Regions from separate parts of the Bradyrhizobium sp. AZCC 1588 genome, predicted to be linked through region 3. Evidence: predicted binding sites of a transcription regulator. Region 3 holds the regulator's gene; each other region holds the start of a gene.
What was found. Region 3 encodes LexA, which represses DNA repair genes until DNA is damaged. Its sites were predicted from a motif close to TGTTCNNNNTGTGTTCNG; they were not measured.
Positions count from the first base shown of each region.

Region 1: V1277_RS06770 (PA0069 family radical SAM protein) is a predicted target of LexA. The motif match lies at 3,788-3,805, and genes of this name have one in related genera.
Region 2: recA (recombinase RecA) is a predicted target of LexA. The motif match lies at 2,257-2,274, and genes of this name have one in related genera.
Region 4: V1277_RS14835 (YifB family Mg chelatase-like AAA ATPase) is a predicted target of LexA. The motif match lies at 2,698-2,715, and genes of this name have one in related genera.

Region 1 covers NZ_JAZHSC010000001.1:1,457,841-1,463,517, reverse strand. Annotated here, with positions in the region: gene ypfJ (KPN_02809 family neutral zinc metallopeptidase) at 199-1,134, shown strand; gene moaB (molybdenum cofactor biosynthesis protein B) at 1,298-1,861, shown strand; gene V1277_RS06780 (bifunctional helix-turn-helix transcriptional regulator/GNAT family N-acetyltransferase) at 1,988-2,908, opposite strand; gene V1277_RS06775 (glycosyl transferase) at 3,064-3,636, opposite strand; gene V1277_RS06770 (PA0069 family radical SAM protein) at 3,827-4,987, shown strand; gene V1277_RS06765 (VOC family protein) at 5,036-5,485, shown strand; gene V1277_RS06760 (GNAT family N-acetyltransferase) at 5,546-5,677, shown strand, end outside.
Region 2 covers NZ_JAZHSC010000001.1:640,046-645,722, reverse strand. Annotated here, with positions in the region: gene V1277_RS03110 (hypothetical protein) at 634-813, opposite strand; gene recA (recombinase RecA) at 2,379-3,470, shown strand; gene V1277_RS03100 (hypothetical protein) at 3,584-4,573, shown strand; gene gcvP (aminomethyl-transferring glycine dehydrogenase) at 4,717-5,677, opposite strand, start outside.
Region 3 covers NZ_JAZHSC010000001.1:6,484,703-6,490,379, reverse strand. Annotated here, with positions in the region: gene V1277_RS30215 (hypothetical protein) at 1-129, opposite strand, end outside; gene V1277_RS30210 (HAD family hydrolase) at 258-884, shown strand; gene V1277_RS30205 (molybdopterin molybdotransferase MoeA) at 898-2,109, shown strand; gene lexA (transcriptional repressor LexA) at 2,317-3,018, shown strand; gene V1277_RS30195 (hypothetical protein) at 3,247-3,669, shown strand; gene V1277_RS30190 (hypothetical protein) at 3,756-3,983, shown strand; gene V1277_RS30185 (ComEC/Rec2 family competence protein) at 3,991-5,677, opposite strand, start outside.
Region 4 covers NZ_JAZHSC010000001.1:3,175,199-3,180,875, forward strand. Annotated here, with positions in the region: gene napA (periplasmic nitrate reductase subunit alpha) at 1-97, opposite strand, end outside; gene V1277_RS14820 (chaperone NapD) at 102-365, opposite strand; gene V1277_RS14825 (4Fe-4S dicluster domain-containing protein) at 362-655, opposite strand; gene napE (periplasmic nitrate reductase, NapE protein) at 652-849, opposite strand; gene V1277_RS14835 (YifB family Mg chelatase-like AAA ATPase) at 1,109-2,647, opposite strand; gene V1277_RS14840 (MBL fold metallo-hydrolase) at 3,213-4,196, opposite strand; gene V1277_RS14845 (hypothetical protein) at 4,388-5,239, opposite strand; gene gshB (glutathione synthase) at 5,508-5,677, opposite strand, start outside.

The DNA.
Region 1 (5,677 bases), 5.0 Mb from region 3:
GTAAAAATCGACTTAACCAAGAAAGTTATCGACGCAGAATGCGAAGAGAGATCATCGGCAACATTACCAGCAGAGATTGCGGCGGCTCGCGCACTAGGCAATTTTTGCCGGGCGGGCTATTGATTAACGGAATGGAAATTTTACGTGATTGCCGCGTTGAATATTCGGGCCGACAGCCGGGGATGAGGAAATAGCGCCATGCGTTACGATGATTTCCGCCGCAGCGACGACATCGAAGACCGTCGCGACCAGGGCGGCGGCGGAATGGGTGGCGGCGGCGGCTTTGGCCTGCCGATGGGCGGCGGCGGGCTCGGCATCGGCACCATCATCGTGCTCGGCCTCGTCGGCTACGCCTTCGGCATCGATCCACGCATCCTGATCGGCGGCGCCGAAATCCTGACCGGCGGCGGTCAGGCGCCGACCTACCAGACCGATCGCCGGTCGGGACCGGCCAAGACCGGTGCGCCGAAGGATGAAGTCGGCAGCATGATCGCCGGCATCCTCGGAGAGATCGACGACCGCTGGAGCGAGATATTCCAGTCCAGCGGCCAGAATTACACCGGCCCGCGCATCGTGCTGTTTCGCAATGCCACCAATGGCGGACGCTGCGGCATGGCGCAGTCGGCGATGGGGCCGTTCTACTGCCCGCCGGACAAGCAGATCTTCCTCGACACCAGTTTCTTCCGCGAAGTAGAGACGCGCTTCCGCGGCTGTTCGGGCAGTGCCTGCAAGTTCACGGCCGCCTACATTATCGCGCATGAAGCGGGACACCACATCCAAAACCTGCTCGGCATCCTGCCGCGCGTGCAGCGGTTGCAGCAGCAGGCCGGCAGCAAGGCGGAAGCCAATGCGCTGCAGGTCAAGGTCGAACTGCAGGCGGATTGTCTTTCCGGCGTCTGGGTCAATCGCGAAGAGAAGAAGCGTCCGGGCTTCATCGAGCCCGGCGATATCGATGCGGCTCTGAAGACGGCAACCGCGATCGGCGACGACACGCTGCAGCGGCAGTCGACGGGCAGGGTGGTGCCCGACAGCTTCACCCACGGCTCGGCAGCGCAGCGCAAGCAGTGGTTCATGACCGGCTACCAGAAGGGCACGGTGCAGGCCTGCAACACGTTTGCGGCGGGAGCGTTGTGATGGTCTCGTGCCCCGGATGCTGCGCAGCGCGTCCGGGATCGCGCCTCGCGCGACTCCGGCGGTGCGCTGCTGATCCGGGGCCCATGTCAGTCGGAAAAGAATAGGTCCCGGCTCTGCGGCGCGTCGCTACGCGCCGCAGAGCCGGGACACGGAGAAAGCGCAAATGTCCTCCATCGACGAAACCAAACAATTCGTGCCGCTCAACATCGCGGTGTTGACGATCTCGGATACCCGCTCGCTGGCGGACGATAAATCCGGCACCACGCTGGCCGACCGGCTGACGGCCGCCGGCCATCATCTTGCCGCGCGCGAGATCATCGTCGACGACGTCGACGCGATCCGCGTCGTCATCAAGCGCTGGATCGCCGATCCTGGTGTCGATGCGATCATCACCACCGGCGGCACCGGCTTCACCGGCCGCGACGTGACGCCGGAGGCGGTCGAGCCGCTGTTCGAAAAGCGGATGGATGGTTTTTCCATCGCCTTCCACATGCTGAGCCATGCCAAGATCGGCACGTCGACGGTGCAGAGCCGTGCCACCGCCGGCGTGGCGGGGGCGACTTTCATCTTCTGCCTGCCGGGATCGCCGGGCGCTTGCCGCGATGCATGGGATGGCATCCTCGCCGCCCAGCTCGACTACCGCACGCGCCCGTGCAATTTCGTCGAGATCATGCCGCGGCTGGACGAGCATTTGCGGCGGCCTAAAGCCCAAGGCGCTTCAGCCTGACCAGCAACGCCCATAACGCACGCCACATGTTGTGCCAGGCCTCGACGCGCAATTGACGTGCGCGCTTGACATGGAAGTCGATGAGTTCTGGCGTCACGCGCCGCGGACAATCGCGACGCGCGGGCTTCACAGGTCCAGCTCCCAGGTTTCGCCGACGAGATCGACGCCAAAGCTATGGTGCGGCTCTTCCTTGACGCGACGGAAGCCCGCAGCTTGATAGATGCCTCGCGCGGCAACAAGGATGCTTTGCGTCCACAGCGTCATTTTCTTGTAGCCTTTCTCGCGCGCTGCGCGGACGCATTGCTCGACGAGCGCGCGGCCGACGCCGAGGCCGCGCGCCTTTTTCTCCACTAGCAACAGCCGCAGCTTTGCGACGTCATCACTGCCCTTCACCAGAAAGATCGAGCCGAGCGGCTCGCCGCCTGCTTCCGCAATCCAGCAATGCTCCCGCGAAGCGTCATAGGTCTTGATGAATTGCGCGCAGATCTCGGCGACCAGTGCCTCGTAGCTGATGTCCCAGCCATACTCCTCGGCATAGGCCTTTGCCTGGCTCGAGATCACCCAGCCGATGTCGCCGGGTCGATGGCTGCGCAAGAGAAAAGCGGCTGGCTTCTCCGTGGGCCGTTCCAGTGCCCGCTCGATCGTCGTCATCGCCTGCACGACAGCGGCGCGCTGACTGTCTTCGAGCGAAGCGAGCAGGCTTCCGACCTCCTCGCGCGAGCGGCGCTCGAGCTCGGCAGAGGCGGCGCGGCCTTTGGCGGTCAGCGAGAGTTCATTGACGCGGCCGTCGTCCTTTGACGGCTTTCGCGTCACGATCTGGCGGCGCTGCAGCGCCTGCAAGGTCCGGCTCAGGAAGCCGGGATCGAGCCCGAGGTCGCGGGTGAGGTCGGTGGCGGTGCAGGCCGGGCGATGCGCGATCTCGTAGATGATGCGCGCTTCCTGCAGCGTGAAGGGGCTGTGTAGCAGCTTCGGCTCGATGATCCCGAGCTTGCGCGTATAGAAACGGTTGAAGGCGCGAACGGCCGCGACTTCTTGGTCGGAATTCATCTGGGACCTCGGGCACCTCTCGATATTTGCCATTGTCAAAGAGATATTTGATTTTGGCAAGTATATTTTCATCAGGGAGGCGCCCGGCTCGTGCCGCTTCTACTTTGCATGGGGTTGTTTTCGATATTTTGTGTCCGGGCCTGCGGTGTATCGCTTTAGGCGACGACCGTGATCCGGCTGCGCAACTGGGTGCGCGCGGAGCGGCCGAGTTGGCGCAGCAGCCGCGTCTCGGAGCGGCGGGCGTCCGGCCGGTAGCCGCCAAGCCGCTCATAATGATCGCGGGCGATCAGGAGCCCCTGTTCCGCCGATGGCCCGGCGAGCATGCGGGCGACGAATTTGAAGCCGTCGCGCAGCCGCGTCTCGGCATAGGGCGAGCGGGCATAGCGAAATACTCCGGCACGCGGCCGTCCGCTGTTCGATACGTTCTGGATGAACTGCGTGGTCTCTTCGATCCAGCCGCTGTCGAGCACCGCGCCGGCATGCAGGAACATCAGCCATGGCGAGCGGGCCGCCCGCGCGCCGGCGGCCAATGCCGCGGCGCGTGTCCCTTCAAACCTCAGAAAGCGGCAACCGGCCACGTCTGCCACCCGTTCGATCACGCCATTGCCGGCCCGGTCGACCAGCAGCACCTCGCGGATGACGCCGGCTGCGGCTCCCGGCACCAGCGCCGCTAGCGTGGCGACGGCGGGCTGTTCTATTCCTTCGGTCGGGATGATCACGCTCAACATGAGTGAGGTTTTCGATGGCTCAAACGGTGAAAAACGCTGCACAGTTATCATCTTGTCATAATCAAAACAGCCATTTGCATGCAGATTTTTGCAGCATCGGGCGCTGGCTCCGTCGCCGATGTCTGCGCTTCCTGTGAGTTGTTGCCGAAGATGTTCTTGATTTGTTCCCGGTGCGTGCTATGTTCGCTTCATGAGCCGAGCATCCTCTCATGCCCTCAAGCACCCGCCGGTCACGGCGCCCTCCGAGCCGGCGGGTGCGACACCTTTTCCCGACATCGCGGTCGCCATCGAACGCCAGCGGCGGCGAGGCCGCGGCGCGCAGTCCAACGACAGCGGCCGGTTCGAAGCCGAGGCGCGGGTCGCCTTCGACGATGGCTGGCAGAGTCTGGACGACCTGCCGCCGTTCAAGACCACGGTATCGCTCGATACCTCGCGCAAGGTCATTACCCGCAACGACTCGCCCGACATCGGTTTCGACCGCTCGATCAATCCGTACCGCGGCTGCGAGCACGGTTGCGTCTACTGCTTCGCGCGGCCGACCCACGCCTTTCTCGGCCTGTCGCCCGGGCTCGATTTCGAATCCAAATTGCTCGCCAAGCCGGACGCGCCGGAATTGCTCGAGAAGGAGCTGGCGGCACCCGGCTACGAGCCGCGAATGATCGCGATCGGCACCAACACCGATCCCTATCAGCCGATCGAGCGCGAGCACAAAATCATGCGCGGCATTCTCGAAGTCCTCGATCGGGCCGGTCATCCAGTCGGCATCGTCACCAAATCGGCGCTGGTGACGCGCGACATCGATATTCTGCAGCGAATGGCGAAGCGCAATTTGGCAAAGGTCGCGATTTCCGTGACCACGCTCGATCCCAAGCTCGCCCGCACGATGGAGCCGCGCGCCTCGACGCCGCCGAAGCGGTTGGAAGCGCTGCGGCAATTGTCGCAGGCCGGCATCCCCGCCACCGTGATGGTCGCACCCGTTATTCCCGCGCTGAACGATTCCGAGATCGAACGCATTCTCGATGCCGCGGCTCACGCCGGCGTCAAGGAAGCGAGCTACGTGCTGCTGCGGCTGCCGCTCGAGGTTCGCGACCTCTTTCGCGAATGGCTGATGGCGAATTATCCCGACCGTTACCGTCACGTCTTCACCCTGATCCGCGACATGCGTGGCGGGCGCGACTACGACTCGCAATGGGGTACGCGGATGAAGGGCACCGGCCCGATGGCCTGGATGATCGGGCGGCGGTTCGAAATCGCCTGCGAGAAGCTCGGCCTCAACAAGCGGCGTTCGAAACTGACGACCGATCATTTCGTCAAGCCGAAGCGGAACGGACAGCAGTTGAGTTTGTTCTGATCGTCATTGCGACCGTTGGCTCCTCGCAATGACGGGGAGGAGACTCACATGAGTACAAGCAAGCCAGTCCCCCGGTTCACGGTCATCACGCTCGGCGTCAGCGACATGCGCGCCAGCATCGCCTTTTATGAGGCGCTCGGCTTTGCCCGAAAAATGCACGCAACCGGTGAGGCCGTCGCTTTCTTCGACACCGGCGGCACGGTAATCGCGCTGTTCCCGTGGGATCAACTCGCAGGCGATGCCAAGCTGCCGGATCAGCCGCGGCCGAAATCCTTTCGCGGCACGACGCTCGCCTGGAATTGCAGCTCGACCAAGGAGGTGGACGCTGCGCTCGATTTCGCCGTCTCCTGCGGCGCGTCGCTGTTGAAGCCCGCGCACAAGACCGAATATGGCGGCTATTCCGGCTATTTCGGCGATCCCGACAATCACGTTTGGGAAGTCGTGGTGGCGCCCGGCATCGAGGTCGGCGAGGACCGGCAGGTGCATCTGCCGGATTAAACGCGCGACGTTGCGGCAGCGCCACTTCTCTCTGCCGGTGAATTGCCGTATTGCGGTTTGATGCACCAGCAGCCCGCGCCAGCGTCGGAAGAGCAGCCGCTCGTCATTCTGACAACGCCGCGCCTGATTCTGCGCGCTGCGGCTGAAAAGGACATACCGGTCCTGCAGGATCTGATTCTTGGCGATAGCGAT
Region 2 (5,677 bases), 5.8 Mb from region 3:
GCCTTTGCCGCGACGCGCACGGCCGAAATCCGCTCCCGGGGCTTCAACCCCATGGGCGTGATCGAATTCCCTTGCCCAGCCTAATTTCCGCGGCGCGCAAAAAGCACTGCGCCGCGCAAGCGGAGTATGGTCGCTTGGCGGCGCAGGCCTATTCCCCGAGTGATGCAATGTCCCAGGCAAGAATTTTGTCGGGAGCGATATGAAAAAGGTTCAACGCGCCCGAGACAAATTTGCCGGGCGATTTGCACGGGCGCGGCCGCCCGGTGGCCGGCTTCCTTCCTATTCCTGCCGTGACGGATGAGGCTGCCGTGGCGGAATATGGGTTCTCGACGGCGCGTCCGGCCGGACGGGCTGCGGAAGCCTTGAGGGCTCCGGCGTGCGGCTGAGGTTCAACAGCCATGTGAGGAGATGGGCACCATGGTGTTGAAGCGTCGGCAGGATGGGTTCGTAGGTGAGGACGGTCACGGGGGCGGTCGTTTGTATCTGCATGCCGCTGGGCATAGCCTGCAGCGCCTTGAAGGACGGTTCAGATGAAGCCGCAAGCACGCTTAAAATTGTAGGCGACGTCACCACGTCCCGATTTGCAGGTCGGATAACGATGAGGCCGCCGGTTCGGCGGCCTCATCGCGAGAGCTAGCCTTCCGGCTGCTCTACATCGGGCGCCCGGGGGCTGGCGTCGGGCGCCTCTTCACTTCTGGCCCGAAGATCGGCGGCCTTGTCGAGAAAGCCCGCGGCGATCTCCGGATCCGTGGTGGCCATTGCAAATTTGAGAAAGGTTGCCGCTTGTTCCGTGAGGTATTTCTTGCCCGGCACAATACTGGTTCCCCGTTACTACCCGTCACTACCCTGCCGCACCCGCTGCAATTACGCACTGCGGCGAAATCCGTTCCGGGGAAAAGTGCAAAACTATACTTAAGTCGGGGTGCGCTCACGCGGATGGTGCGTTCGGACTGGTTGGGGCGGGCGTCGAAGGCGGCAACCTCACGAGGCAGAGGCAGGGGGCGCGGTGTCAGCCTCGCCCAAAAGCTTCCCGGTTTCCTTATGGATGAAGTGAAGCCGGGTGCAGGCGAGGCAGACGACGGACACATACGAATTGGGCTCGTCTTCCGGCGCGGTCGCCGGAAGCCAATGCTGCATCTTCGTGCCCAGCCGTGGGCATGTGAAAAGGATATGTCGGCCCGTCATTGGCGAGAGATATGCAGAGGCTGGGTGCCGGGTCACCTCCGTATGTTTGCGTAGTTGGGGGCTGTCCGGGCAGCGAAGGCGAGGAGCGGGCGGCCATCCTCGTCAGGACGCACCGGGAGCCGGGTCGGATATTCCTGAGTTCGGTATCGGAAACACCGTGATGTTACGGACTCCAAAAGTGCGTGTGGAAAACACTATGCTTGATGTCGCCGGGGCTGCTTTTCATCCCGAACCAATTTGTACCGGCTGGGGGCCGCCGAAAGGCGGCCCTTTCAATTTGGGCGAGGCCTTTTGGGGAAGAAGTCGCCAACAGAGGCGGCTCCTTCAATCGCGCGCTCGGTCCCGGTCCCGTTGCCGTTGGTGCTGTCCTAATTCGAAGCTGCGCGAGCACTTAGGCGCTGTTGTCGCAACGATGCGGCTTGGCTCTAGCTGGCAGGACTTCAAAGATAAGCTAGATCGTAATTACAAACGATATAGCGGCCCAACCCAGACGAACTTTGACTTTGGAGAAGAGGACACGGGTAAGGGTCTGTAACGAAAGAGGCCACCAACTGGAGGCGGCCCGCTACTCCCGCGTCTAGCTCTGGAAGCTCTCTAATGAAGAGAGCCGCCAACTGAGGCGGCCTTACCTTAGGCCGATCAGCGCCACGGCTACTTCCGCGATCTTGCGAGGCTTCCTAGTGCCGGTCGCGCTGACCTCGATAACGGTGCGAGCCACCATATCGCAAAGGGGGTCGTTACGGTCAGCCACGCTCAGCAAGTTTAGGGCGTGATTGAAGGCACTGTTCAAAAGCTCGATTTGCTCCGGCGTGTGTTGGCCGTCCTTCAACAACCGATTGATTGGCATTGTCCCGCCCCTAAACCGACGCAAGACCCGGCTAGTTCCGGTGAGGGAACTAGATTCCCTTTTGGGCCGGGAGTCGAATTAAATTCTTGCTATGTTCGCAGCGGAATAATTTCCTTGACCTTGCTCAAGATTTCCATCCCGTCGCCCGGAATGGCGAATTAGGACACTCGCCAAATCAACTTAGGACACTGGGGCTTAAATACGGGCAGTACCCCTGCGGCGAAAAGAACATATTGCGAACATAGAACAAAGATGGTACAAAGATTTCCTCGACGAAATCGAATCCCAAAAGCCGCTCACCGCCATTTGTCCCGCTCGCGAATCCCCGCCATAAGGAGCACGTATTATGTCCGCCACTGCCCTGCGTATCGTTGAAGGATCCTCCATGGATAAGACCAAGGCCCTGTCCGCCGCGCTCTCCCAGATCGAGCGCCAGTTCGGCAAGGGCTCGGTGATGAAGCTGGGCAAGAACGATCGCTCGATGGACGTCGAGACGGTGTCCTCGGGCTCGCTCGGGCTCGACATCGCGCTCGGCGTCGGCGGGCTGCCGAAGGGGCGGGTGGTTGAAATCTACGGGCCGGAATCGTCGGGCAAGACCACGCTGGCGTTGCACACGGTGGCCGAGGGACAGAAGAAGGGCGGCATCTGCGCCTTCATCGACGCCGAACACGCGCTCGATCCGGTCTACGCGCGCAAGCTCGGCGTCAACATCGACGAACTCCTGATCTCACAGCCCGACACCGGCGAACAGGCGCTGGAAATATGCGACACGCTGGTGCGCTCCGGCGCGATCGATGTGCTGGTGGTCGATTCGGTGGCGGCCTTGGTGCCGAAGGCCGAACTCGAGGGCGAGATGGGCGATGCGCTGCCGGGGTTGCAGGCGCGGCTGATGAGCCAGGCGCTGCGCAAGCTCACCGCCTCGATCAACAAGTCCAACACCATGGTGATCTTCATCAACCAGATCCGCATGAAGATCGGCGTGATGTACGGCTCGCCGGAAACCACCACCGGCGGCAACGCGCTGAAATTTTACGCCTCCGTCCGCCTCGACATCCGCCGCATCGGCGCCATCAAGGAGCGCGACGAAGTCGTTGGCAACACCACCCGCGTCAAGGTGGTGAAGAACAAGCTGGCGCCGCCCTTCAAGCAGGTCGAATTCGACATCATGTATGGCGAGGGCGTCTCCAAGATGGGCGAGATCCTCGACCTTGGCGTCAAGGCCGGCATCGTCGAAAAATCCGGCGCCTGGTTCTCCTATGACAGCCAGCGGCTGGGCCAGGGTCGCGAGAACGCAAAGGCCTTCCTCAAGGCCAACCCCGACATGGTCGCCAAGATCGAGATGGCGATCCGCCAGAACTCCGGCCTGATCGCCGAGCAGATTTTGGCCGGTCCCGCCGAGCGCGACGCCGACGGCGAGGAGCCGGCGGACGACGAATAAGTTTTGAGAAACGCTTCAGGGGTTAAGGCCTGAAACGTGACGACGGGTGCTGCGGACGTTGAGTTGCCGACGTCCTCAGTGCCCGTTTTGTTTGGGTGCCGTGGGTGGGTGTGATGAAGCCTCTGATCCTGACCGGCTGGCTGTTGCCGGACTTTCTAAAGAATGACTTCGCTGATCTCGCACTGGATTTAGCATTTTTCGACTTCATCTGGGGACCGCAGCCCTCGCCGGATGAACTCGCAGCCCATCTCGGTCCCCGCACTGCAAGCCACAGCCACGACAGAGCCACACACTGGTCGGACTGGGGCGGTAGCCAGTGGAAACACAGCAAAAGCAGGAAGCACCGGGATCTCAGCCTGGCCGAATTCTGCCAGCACTATGAAACCGTCGAACTATGGTTTGACGTGCGGCCGAAAGCGCAGCTGAAATTGATCTGGCTGCTCGATTATTTCCGCTCTTATCCGCAAACCGTTGGCAGGTTGAAGCTGCGTCTTGTCGATCTGGAGATGAGAGCGCTTGACAAATTTGGCCGGTGGGATCCGCCGGCCGTTCAGGTTACGGAAAAGGAATTGGCGACGGCGAGCGCCGCTTGGCAGGCTTGGCGATCGCCCACACCGGAAGCTTGCTTCGATTTGCTCAGCAAGGATTTGAGTGCCTTGCCGCTTCTCAAACCCGTTTTGATCGATCTGCTCGAAGAACTGCCGTCAAGTTCGACAGGCCTTGGCGCCTCGGAAATGCGGATGCTCGAGCTGATCGGCCGGGGATACTCGCTGACGAATGCGCTCTTCCATCTCTACCAACTGCGGCAAACGCGCATCTTCAGCGAGTGGGAATACGGCTATTTGCTGGATGGGCTTGCGCATGGTCCGCGACCGGCCGTGGCAGGCCTCGATGAGGAACTGCGCACCCTCGACCGCGAAAACTTGCGGGACCGACACGCGGCTTACCTGCGAAGCAGGCTGTCGCTGACCGAATTCGGCGAGGCCGTTGTCGCCCACAAGGAAGACTTCAGTCGACATAATCCAATCGACCGCTGGTGGGGTGGTACGCACCTGACCAACGATAATATGTGGCGTTGGAATCCGGCGCTGGTCGCGCCGTAGCGGCACGACTGTAGCAAGGATGGGTAGAGCCACCGGGTTCGGCCTTTGGCCCGCCCGATGATAAACTCCGCGAAACCCATCGCGTCTATCACCGCAGGGGCGGCACGATGATGGGTTTCGCTATCGCTCTACCCATCACAAAGCTACTCCGCCGCCTGCGCGTAATCCTCAACCGGCGGGCATGAGCACACCAGATTGCGGTCGCCATAGACGTTGTCGACGCGACCGACCGGGCTCCAATATTTGTCGGTGCGCGAGATGCCATCGGGGAAACAACCCGTGGCGCGGCTATAGGGGCGGTTCCATGCATCATCGACAATGTCGTGCACTGTGTGCGGGGCGTGGCGCAAGGGCGAGGCTTCGACCTTCCAGCGGCCGATCTCGATCTCCGTGATCTCGCTTCGGATCGCAATCATCGCATCGCAGAAACGATCGAGCTCCGCCTTCGATTCCGATTCGGTCGGCTCGATCATCAGCGTGCCCGGCACCGGAAAACTCATGGTCGGCGCGTGGAAGCCGTAGTCGATCAGCCGCTTTGCGATGTCATCGACGGTGACGCCGCTCGTCGTCTTCAGCGGCCGCGGATCGACGATGCATTCATGCGCGACGCGTCCCTTGGCATTCTTGTAGAGCACCGGGAAATGCGGATCGAGGCGGCTGGCGATGTAGTTGGCGTTGAGGATCGCCATTTCAGTGGCGCGCGTCAGGCCTTCGCCAGCCATCATCAGGATATAGATGTAGGAAATCGTCAGGATCGACGCCGAGCCGAACGGCGCCGCCGATACCGGGCCGATGGGATGCGGCACCGCGCCGTCGGTTGAGGGATGGCAATTTGAAGGATGACTTGGCAAATAGGGCGCAAGATGCGCTCTTACGCCGATCGGGCCCATGCCCGGGCCGCCGCCGCCATGCGGGATGCAGAACGTCTTGTGCAGATTGAGATGCGAGACGTCGGCGCCGTAATCGCCGGGGCGGGAGAGACCGACCTGCGCGTTCATGTTGGCGCCGTCGAGATAGACCTGGCCGCCATGGCTGTGCACGATGTCGCAGATCTCCGTGATGTGCTCCTCGAACACGCCATGCGTCGAGGGATAGGTGATCATC
Region 3 (5,677 bases):
CGCGATTTGCGAGGGCGTCTTGGGCTTGTCCTCCTCGCCATATCTGGCGGGACCTTGCTGGGCGGCGGCGGATCCGGCCAAAAAAGCGATCACGGCGACAGCGCCCAGGATTCTGCCAACAACTTGCATGCGACTACTCCCTGAAATTGGTCCCAAGCCTTAGCACAGCCGGCGTACGGGCTTAAGCGCCGGATTGGGCTGCGACGCAAATCACCGTGGCCGTTGCCGAGGCCGGTCCGGTTTTGTAAACGACTGCCATGAATTCGCCGCCAGTGCCCCATTCCGTCGATGCCTTGCTGTTCGACCTCGGCCGTGTCGTGCTCGACATCAGTTTCGAAGAGGTAATGACGTGCTGGGCAGGGCATGCGGGCTGCCCGCCTGCCGATCTCGCCGGACGCTTTGTGATGGACGACAGTTTCAAGCACCACGAGACCGGCCGGATCGACGATGCGGCGTTCTTTGCGGGCCTGCGCCAGTCGCTCGGCATCGGCATCACCGACGCGCAGTTCCTGGAAGGCTGGAACGCGATCTTCACCGGCGAGATGCCCGGAATTTCGCCGCTCCTGGCGCGTGCAGCAAAACGCCTGCCGCTCTATGCTTTTTCCAACACCAATCCGGCCCATGTCACGCATTTTTCGCAGGCCTATGCGGATGTGCTCGGCCATTTCCGCGAGATATTCCTGTCCTCCAGCATCGGTTTGCGCAAACCCGACGCCGAAGCCTATGATCATGTGGTAAAAGCGATCGGCGTGCCGGCGTCGCGGATCCTGTTCTTCGACGACTCGGCTGCCAATATCGAAGGTGCGCGGGCGCGCGGCCTTTCTGCCATCCACGTGACATCGACGGATGACGTGGCGAGGGCACTGACCGCACTTGGAATTTGAAGGAGGTCTGCCCGTGGCGTTGATGCCGGTTGCCGATGCGCTTGCCGCGATTCTTGCCGGTGCAGAGGCGCTGCCCGAAGAAATGGCGGCGCTCGATGACGCGTATCACCGCATTCTCGCACGCGACGTCGCCGCGCGGCGGACACAGCCGCCGCAGGCGATGTCGGCGATGGACGGCTATGCGGTGCGCGCGGCTGACGCCGCCGATGTCAGCGCACGGCTGAAGGTGATCGGCGAGGTCGCCGCCGGCCGTCCGTTCGAGCGGAAGGTCGGCCCGGGCGAGGCGGTGCGGATCTTTACCGGCGGCGTGATCCCCGATGGCGCCGACGCCGTCATCATCCAGGAAGACACTGGCGTCGAAGGCGATCATATCACCATCACGGAAGCTGCCGTTCCGGGGCGGCATATCCGCGCCGCGGGCGTTGATTTCCGCGAAGGCGACGTCCTCCTCAAACGCGGGCGCCGCCTCACCGACCGCGACCTCTCACTCGCCGCCGGCATGAACTACCCGGAGCTTGCAGTGCACCGTCGCCCGAAAGTTGCGATGCTGGCGACCGGCGACGAACTGGTGATGCCGGGCGCAAGCCCCAGCCCCGGCCAGATCGTCTATTCCAACGGCTACAGCTTGCGGGCGCTGGCGCGAGCCGAAGGGGCAGAAATCATTGACCTCGGAATCGCCGCCGACACCGTCGCCGCGACCACGGAAGGCATCCGCCGTGCCCGCAAGGCCGATGCCGACATCCTGATCACCATGGGCGGCGCTTCGGTCGGCGACCACGACCTCGTCAAGCGGTCGCTGGAGGCCGAGGCCGTCGCCATCGCGTTCTGGCGGATCGCGATGCGGCCGGGCAAGCCGATGATGCATGGCAGGCTGGAGGCGATGCGGGTGATCGGCCTGCCCGGCAATCCCGTTTCCTCCTATGTCTGCGGCTTCCTGTTCCTGGTGCCGCTGATTCGCGCTCTATCGGGCCGCGATACCATCCATCACCCGCGCGAAAGCGCCCTGCTCGGCCGCGATCTCGCCGCCAACGACCAGCGCGAAGACTATCTTCGCGCCTACCTCGAAACGCGCGACGACGGCACGCTGGTCGCCGTGCCGGTGAACCATCAGGACTCGTCGCTATCAGGGAATCTCGCTGCGGCACGGGCACTTGTGATACGTCCGCCGTTCGCGCCGGCTGCCGCAAAGGGCTCGCCTTGCGAGCTGCTCCGGCTGCCGGAATGACGCCTGAACCGCGCTCCGACAGCACTTTGGGCCGGAACCGCAATGCGTTCACCTGAAATTAAGTGGTTGCGGAACACATATCGAACATATAGTGTCCGTTCATGATTTGTTTCGACTGCTAGTGTCTTTGATTGAGAGTTTGGGGACTCCACGATCTGGGCTCTGAAGATTCGGAACGAGACGACGCCAACCGGGGGATTGCTCGCGATGCTTACGCGCAAACAGTACGAACTTCTGCGTTTCATCAATGAACGGCTGAAAGAGGCCGGCGTGCCGCCCTCCTTCGACGAGATGAAGGACGCGCTCGATCTGCGCTCGAAATCCGGAATCCACCGCCTCATCACGGCATTGGAGGAGCGCGGCTTCATCCGTCGCCTGCCCAACCGCGCCCGCGCCATCGAAGTCATCAAGCTGCCTGAGCTCGCAGCCGCCGCCAACAGCCGCCGCGGCTTCACGCCGAGCGTTATCGAGGGCACGCTCGGCAAGCGCACGGTGAGCGCGCCGGCCGCCGAGGACGACGGCAATCGCCCGGTCGCCGTGCCTGTCATGGGCCGGATTGCCGCCGGTACGCCGATCGAGGCGCTGCAGACCCGCAGCCACACCATCAGCGTACCGCCTGACATGCTCGGCTCCGGTGAACATTACGCGCTCGAAGTGCGCGGCGATTCCATGGTGGACGCCGGCATTCTCGACGGCGACATGGCGCTGATCCAACGCAACGAAACCGCCGACACCGGCGACATCGTCGTGGCGCTGATCGACGAGGAGGAAGCGACGCTGAAGCGCTTCCGCCGCCGCGGCGCCTCGATTGCGCTCGAGCCTGCCAACACCGCTTATGAAGTCCGCATCCTGCCGCCGAACCGGGTCCGGATTCAGGGCAAGCTGATCGGGCTGTACCGCAAATACTGACCCATTATGCCGTCCGGGCCGTGACGGAAAAGAGCCCCGGCCCGTGGCCGGGGTTTTTTGTTGCACGTGTGGAACTAAGGCACGTTAGCGCGTTTGTGAATGTGGCGCAGTGCGCCAGTCGCAGAATTGCCCAGAACAGAGAAAAGGCTCTGCGCCATGTCCACTCTGATAGAGGCCTGTGCCTCCTTCTAGACACGGGTCAGCTATCTCAAACGAGGGAGCCATCCGATGTGTGACTATAGCCTGCATGCTGTGGCTACGCGGCCTGCCGAGGTCGGCGAGACGCTGATCACGACGACATTCCGCGGTACATCGACCCGCGGCTTTGCGTCGGAACGCGAGCCTGCAGTGGCGGTCTGCATGCTTCCCGGCACCGAACTGGCGTTCGCTGAGGACGTCAAATACGACAACCGGTGGATCTGGACTCGAACCACCGACTGGCGGGTCGGCAAGTTCAATCAAATCGACCCCCATATATCCGACCGTCACCATGACGCGATCGAATTTCCCGACGGAAGCCATGTGCTGGTGACGCAGCTTTGCGAAGGCCAGCGCGCGACCGTGCTGCAATTGCCGGTGGTCCAGACCGGTGGCGAACGCGCGCCGAAGGTGACGGAAGCGCCTCCGGCCGAATCGATCGTGACCGGATAAACGCCCACGCGAATACGATCCGCCGGTCCAGGCCGGCGGATCGTGGTGGTACATTTTTCAGAACTCGGCACCGCAGGGGGCAGTCGGTGGTCAACAAGGTTACGTGGCAAAAAGCCGGGCGCGTCACTGAGCCCGGGCGGTACATGTTCAGGTACGGCTGGCTCACCATCACGGCCGAAGATCTCGCAATCTGGCGGCAATTCCCCGACGCATCGTTCACCCTGGTCGCTCTGCCGTCGGCGCCCGACGCGCCCGAGGAATTCCATCTCGGCGCGTTCGAAATACCAGCCAAGCCCACGGTCGACGAGCACTGAAGACCGTCTACTCCTCCGCCTGAAGGTCTGCCTCGGCCGGCGTGGCATCGACGCTGCGCGGTGGCACGACGCGCGGCGCAAGCACCGTGGTGTCGGCCTCGCTCTCGTCGGCTATGGCCGGCGACCACGGGCGGTCGATGCCCCTCGGCTTGACCGCCTCGACGGCAAATCCCTCCCGGCTGCGCCGCAACGTCATCGCGCCCTGCCGCCGCAGTCGTTCGGCGCCGATGACGGAAGCACCGCATGCCGGCGGGGCCTGCCGCAGCGTCACAATGATTGCTGCGCGCTCGCAATCGTCCGAAAACGCCTCGGGTCTGAGCGCCTGCGCGATCAGGGCGCCGCCGGCGGATTGCACCACGCAGCCAAGATCGTCGCATGAGACACCTGACGTGAGCGAGGCGTCGGCCGCGGTTCGCGCGTCCGCATCCGCCGCCAGCCACTCCTTCAAAAGAAAGACGTCCCGAGACCCCTTGGCCGCGTGCATCAAATGTAGCCGGCCATCCTGGCCGCGCACCCCGACATGGCGTCCGTCGGCGGAAATCAGGATATCCGGCTGCGGCACCCTCGCAGCCCACAGCGCCGCTGATAGTACCAGCGCCGCACCCGACCAGCGCAGCGGCGTGCGCAACAGGCCGAGCAGGATGATGCCGAGGCTCGCCGCAATCAGCGGGCCGATGCCGAAGGCCGGCACCCGGCCGACCGCGCCGGGTAACGCCGCGACCCATTGCGTCACCGCAATCATCCAGTCGATGCCGAGGCCCATGATCGCCCAGAACAGTCGATCGAAGCCGAACGGCATCGCGACGAGGCCGAGCAGGCCTGCCGGCATCACCAGCGCGGAGACCACCGGCATCGCCGCGAGGTTGGCGAGCACGCCGTAAGGCGTGACCCGGTGAAAGTGAAAGGCCGCGTAAGGCATGGTCGCAAGCCCCGCTACCAACGAGGCCAGCAACAGCATGGTGACTTCGCGGCCGCCCCACAGCGCCACGCGCGCCGTTGCGGTATGATCCGCCGTCGCCAACAGGCGCGGCATGCCGATCTGCACCAGCGCCACCAGCCCGAGCGTCGCCGCAAACGACATCTGAAAACTCGGATGTACCAGCGCTTCCGGCGCGACCGTGAGCACGATCAGGGCCGCGACCGCGAGCGTGCGAAACGTAATCGCGCGGCGATCGACCATGACGGCGATCAGCACCACGGCCGTCATGAAGAACGATCTTTGCGTCGCGACCTCGGCGCCCGACAGCAGCAAATAGAACGCAGCGGCAACGAGGGCTGCCGCCGCCGACCACTTCTTGATGGGCTGGCCGACCGTGAGCACAGGAAACAACGCCAATAGCGCCCGCACCGCAAAGAACACGACGCCGGCGACGACGGCCATGTGGTAGCCGGAGATCGACAGCACATGGCCGAGACCGGAGATGAACATCGCGTCGTTCACCGGCGGCGAGATCGCATCGCGCCGCCCGGTCAACAGCGCGGTCGCAATCGCGCGCCTGTCGCCTTCCAGCGTGGTCCTGATCCGCGCGTCAATCGTATCGCGCAGGCCTTGCATCACGGCCGAATAGCGCAGGCGGAGCCCGCCCGCGGCGGGCGGCTCGGCGGTCTTGATCGCGCCCATCACGAAGCCGGAGGCGCCGATGCCGGCGAAGAACATGTCGCGGCTGAAATCGTAGCTGCCCGGCCGCACCGGC
Region 4 (5,677 bases), 3.3 Mb from region 3:
CCACCGGTTGCGCTATCGCTGGAACGGTGATGCCGGCTGCCGCTGCGGCAACGGCAGCAGCCTGTGCCTTCAATAGTTCACGTCGCGAGAGTGACATGGGACTAGTCTCCGATCTCGACGAGGTCATCGATCTGCTCGAACACCATGTTGGCGGACAGCACGCCCTGCCAGCAGGCGATTTCGGCGAGGCGGCTTCCGAGGATTCCGCTATCGGGCGCTTCCATCACGATGACGATCTTCGAGGCGTCGCGTTGATGGACCTCAACGTCAGGCAGAGCAGCGAGCCTGCGCAACACCTCATCCCGGCGTTCCGGCAGTACGGATACGACTGCGCTCGAGATGTGAATGGTGGCTTTCCCGGTCACGAGGCAGCCTCGTGACGCGCGGCGCCCAGCGTGACAGCGTCGCCCGGACAGGCGCCGACGCATTCGCCGCAGCCGGTGCAGGCGGCTTCATTGACGATGGCCTGAGGCGGCAATCCAATTCGGGGCCGGAAACGAATGGCTGAAGCAGGACATGCATCGCCGCAGGATCGGCAGACGATGCCGGCTTCGGCGAGGCAGCCATCGCCGATCACGGCGATTGGTTTGGAGAGAAGTCGACCGCGAAGGAGTGCCCGGCGTGAAGGTCCTTGGGGGTTCATGGCGCACCTCATGCCCCCGGAGGGCCGGGCGGACCCAGGATGATCTGCGACATCCAGACCAGAAATCCGTATCCGCCGACCACGCCCACGGCGACCACCGGCCAGATGAAGGCGGCGATCACGGCGAATACGAACAGCTCCGCACGCCGACCGGTCTCAGGAGCCTTGCCGGGCTGCGCATCATGTTTCGTTGACGTGTCGACCATGTAACGACCTGCCACCGCGGAATCGAACAACCCACGAGCCGGCCACACGTTCCCGTTGTGCCCAGCTATTCTGCCATCCCGTCGGACGAGGGCGACGCCGTTCCGCTCCATTGCCGGATGCGCCACCGCGCCCGCTGGCAGCATGGTTGCGTGTGCCAGGCGTCACTCATTGATCAGGATCAAACGAAGAATGATAAATGATTGAATTATTTTATGCGCTTTCGGCGTCCCTCGTGCGGAGCAGGGATGGTGCGATGCACTACGCCGCGCGCCGCAGATCCTCCGCCAGCGCGCGATAGGACAGTGCTTCGGCCAGATGCAGCCGGCCGATCTTTTCCGCACGATCGAGGTCGGCGAGCGTGCGCGCGACGCGCAGCACGCGGTGATAGCCGCGTGCAGTCAGCTTCATGGTTTCGGCAGCGTCGCGTAAAAGTTTTTGGCCTTGTGCATCCGGCTGCGCAATTGTTTCCAGCAGCGAAGCCGGTGCTTCGGCATTGGTGCGGATGTGCGGCATGCCGGCCGCGGCGTAGCGCGCGAGCTGGATATTGCGGGCAGCGGCGACACGGGCTGCGACTTCCACCGAGCCTTCGCTTGGCGGAGGAAGTATCAAATCGGCGGCGGTGACCGCCGGCACCTCGATGCGCAGGTCGATGCGATCCATCAGCGGGCCGGAGATGCGCATCTGGTAATCCGTGGTGCAGCGGTCGACCGGTGCGCGCCTGCAGGAATAGCCGGGATCATAGGCCTGGCCGCAGCGGCAGGGATTCATCGCCGCGACCAGCATGAAGCGTGCCGGATAGGTCACACGGTGGTTGGCGCGGGACACCGAGACCTCGCCGTTCTCCAGCGGCTGGCGCAGCGAGTCGAGCACGCGCGGATCGAACTCGGGCAGTTCGTCGAGGAACAGCACGCCCTGATGCGCCAGCGAAATTTCGCCCGGCTTTGCGCGCAGGCCGCCGCCGGTGAGCGCAGCCATGCTGGCGGAATGATGCGGTGCGCGGAACGGCCGCCGCGCGGTCAGCGCGCCGTCGCGGATTTCGCCGGCGACGGAGGCGATCATCGACACTTCCAAAAGTTCGGATGGCGACAGCGGCGGCAGGATCGAAGGCAGCCGCGCCGCCAGCATCGACTTGCCCGCACCGGGCGAGCCGATCATCAGCAAATGATGCCCGCCGGCCGCCGCGATCTCCAGCGCACGCTTGGCGCTCTCCTGGCCCTTGATATCGCGTAAGTCCAGATGCGTCGCTTCCGGCTCGTGCACCTTCGGCTGCGGCCGCGACAGCACCTGCGTGCCCTTAAAATGGTTGGCGATCTGGATCAGCGATTTGGCCGCAATGATCTGGATGTCCGGGCTTGCCCAGGCCGCTTCGGAGCCGCACGCCGCGGGACAGATCAGCCCCTCCTCGCGTGCATTCGCCCCGATCGCCGCCGGCAACACGCCGGCAACGGGTGCGATCGAGCCGTCGAGCCCGAGTTCGCCGAGCACGGTAAAGCCGTTGAGCGCATCCGGCGGGATCGCGCCGATCGCCGCCATCAGGCCGAGCGCGATCGGCAGATCGTAATGGCTGCCTTCCTTCGGCAGATCGGCCGGCGCGAGATTGACGATGATCCGCCGCGCCGGCAGGGCCAGCCCCGAGGCGATCAGCGCCGAGCGCACCCGCTCGCGCGCCTCCGACACCGCCTTGTCGGGCAGACCCACAATCGCAAACGCCGGTAGCCCAGGCGCGACCTGCACCTGCACGTCGACCGCGCGGGCCTCGATCCCCTCAAAAGCTACGGTAGATACCCGCGCAACCATGCTGCCCCCCGCGACGCAATCGAAGGTAGCGGGGAACCGGAGAGCAAGTCAAGAACATTCAGAGAACATTGTGCGCCTAGGGCCTAGCGCTCCGTTCGCATGTACGGGCTGTGCTCAGAAACAAGCTTCAGCGCCGGATCATCGGCGAGAACGCGCACCGCCTCTGTCCTTGCAGGGCTCTCATTCTCGAGGTTAACCCCGGACGCTCCACACGGCGAACCAGACGACGAGCATTCCGGCTCCGATTACTGCCATGTCTTTAGTCATATGCCGGGCCTCCATATTGGCTGCCAAGCGGTCGAGATGCAGGCCTTATTATTTCGGCTTGGGCGCCTGCTGGTCCTGTGGCCTGACGCTCATGTTGCTCTCGGGCATCTTGTCGCGGCCTTGATGCATTTCATGATGCTTCCTCTCTGAGGAAAAAACCAATTTCGGCGATCCGCGATGGTTCCTTAGACACGCCTGTTTCGGGAGGGGCTCTCGAATAAGTGTGGGGCCCCGCGCACGAGCGCCGGCACCTGGATGATCCGGGGCCGGACCGACTGCCGGCCCCGGATATTGCGTCTCAGAGCTGCATGTTCATCGGTTCGGGATAGTACCTGAAACCGTCGCCGTTCTTGGCGACATGGCCGTAGCCGGGCCAGGCGAAGTGATAGGACATGACCGGGATCTTCTGGGCGGCGAGCATGTCGAGCATCTTCACCCGCGAGGCGGCCGCCTGCTTCGGGTCGGTGTCGTAGGAGAATTCCATCCGCGGTTTCTCCAACAGCAGCACCGCGTGATGCGAGAGGTCGCCGAGGAAGCAGAAGGATTTGCCCTTCGAGCTGACCATGAAAATGGTGTGGCCAACGGTGTGGCCGGGCGCCGATAGCGCGGTGACGCCGGGTAGGATTTCCTGGTTGTCCTTGAAGAACACCAGACGGTCACGCACCGGCATCAGGTTCTTGCGGGCATGAATGATAAAATCCTTCAACGGACTGCCGAGCTTGCCCTCATCGGTCCAGAAATCGAAATCGCTCTGGGCGATGTAGACCTGCGCGTTCGGGAACAGGGGCTTGTCGTCGGCGCCGACCAGGCCGCCGATGTGGTCGATATGGGCGTGCGAGCACACCACGGCGTCGATGTCTCCAGGCTTGATGCCGGCCGCCATCATGTTCTTCTGCTGCTGGCCGGTGGTCGGGCCAAATGCCTTTAACGTGCCCATGCCGGTATCGAACAGGATCAGCTTGTCGCCTGTGTTCACGATCGGCGAGTTCTGCTCGAGCACGACGTTGTCGGGGTTGAGGAAGTTGTCGGACAGCATCTTCTTCACTTCCTCCTTCGGCACGCCGGTAAACGTGCCGGAGGGATCGCCGAGCGGCAGCGGGCCGTCGGAGACGACGGTCACTTCGGCGTCGCCGAGCATGAAGCGGTGCCAGTAGGGCGTCTGCGTGCCGAGTTTTGGCGCCTTGGCCAGAGCGCTGCCGCCGAGCATCGTTGAAGCGCCAAGGCCCATTCCGAGTCCTGCGCCGAGCGCAAGCAAAGACCGTCGCGAAAGATTCGTCGTCATGCGTCTTCCTCCACTAATTTTATTGATTGCAGTACGTGCCCGGACGAACTCATCCGTGCCTGCAGGCTGCTCCCGCTTCCCGAAATTGGCAAGTGGGATGAGGAGGCACGACAGGGATGCGAAATGACGATGACGTACCGCTCGCGTCGCGGCGATGTTGCAGGACAGATTTCGAAGATCAGCATCGACAGCTACCAATCGTAGTCGTCGTACATCCACTCCCTTGGGTATCGAGGCCGCGATCTCGCTTGCGGCGGCGACCGCTCTGGTTTGCGCAAGGTCGGAGCCGGCTGCCTCGGAGGCGCTGACGCCTTGGGCGGGTTCTGCTCGGAAACCTTCGCGAGATCGCGCTTCATCTCTTCCTGGCTTGCCTTCATCTCCCCAATGGCTTTTGCATTGTCGCTCGCCATTTGTTGCTGGTTCGCCTTGAGCTGTTCGATGTTTCGCTCCAGGTTCGCGAGGTCGCGCGCGATCGTTTGCAGCAACTGGGTCTGGTCGGGAACAGCCGCTGTAGTTGGCGGCGGGGCGTCTTGTGGTGGTGCGGCCTGAGCCAAGGATGTTGCCTGCGGGGGCGCTGCTTGCGGCGGCGAGGACGCTTGCGATGGTGCTGCCTCCGCCGCGGCCACCTGAACGGTAGATGGATCGGGCTCCGCGGGTAATGGCGGATTTTCCGGCGGCAATTGTGGCGATGAAACGGGCTGCGGCGCCCACCAAGCGACAACCTGCTTGGCTCCGCCGCCATAGGACGACTGCAAAACCAGCGCAGCGACAATGATGCACGCTGCCAGGGGCAAGGCGGCGAGGGTGCGGAGCGCCGGCCTTTTCTCCGGTGATTGCGGGCCAGGTCGGGCCGAAGGCGGATGCGCGGCATCGCGCTCCATTTTTGCAACCTGTTCAGTCAAACGCGCGAGCTGCTCATCCGCGCGTTTGATCTGTTCGTGGGCCTGCGTGAGCCTCTCATCGGCGCGCGCGCTCAGGGCATCGTGGGGTTCAGTTTCTTTCGGTGTAGGTGTGGAGTTCATTGGCGTTTCCTTTCCGTCCAATGTCATCCGAAGGCGGCCGGCCGAGCATCCGGCAGCGCTTCGTGCAGTCTTGCCCAAAGAATGGCCGCATGATGGTAGAATATGGGATCACATGGCGATAGCGTCCTGGAATCCAGCGGGCCGCCCCCGGCGGCGTAGCAGAACGGTGCCGCGGCTCTCCTCGTCGGTTCCAATCGGCCGGCAGGAGGCGCAATTCATCCGGCTCATCCGGCCTAAGTCCGGTCGCGTATGGGCGCGCTGCGAATGAGTTGGTCGCGCGAGGGCGAAACTATTTCCCGGTGCGCTTCTTCTCGATGGTATCCCAGATCTTCCCGGCGACATCCGGGCCGTTGAGACGCTGGATGGCGCGGATGCCGGTCGGGCAGGTCACGTTGATCTCGGTGAGGTTGCCGTCGATCACGTCGATGCCGACGAACAGCAGGCCGCGTTCGCGTAGCG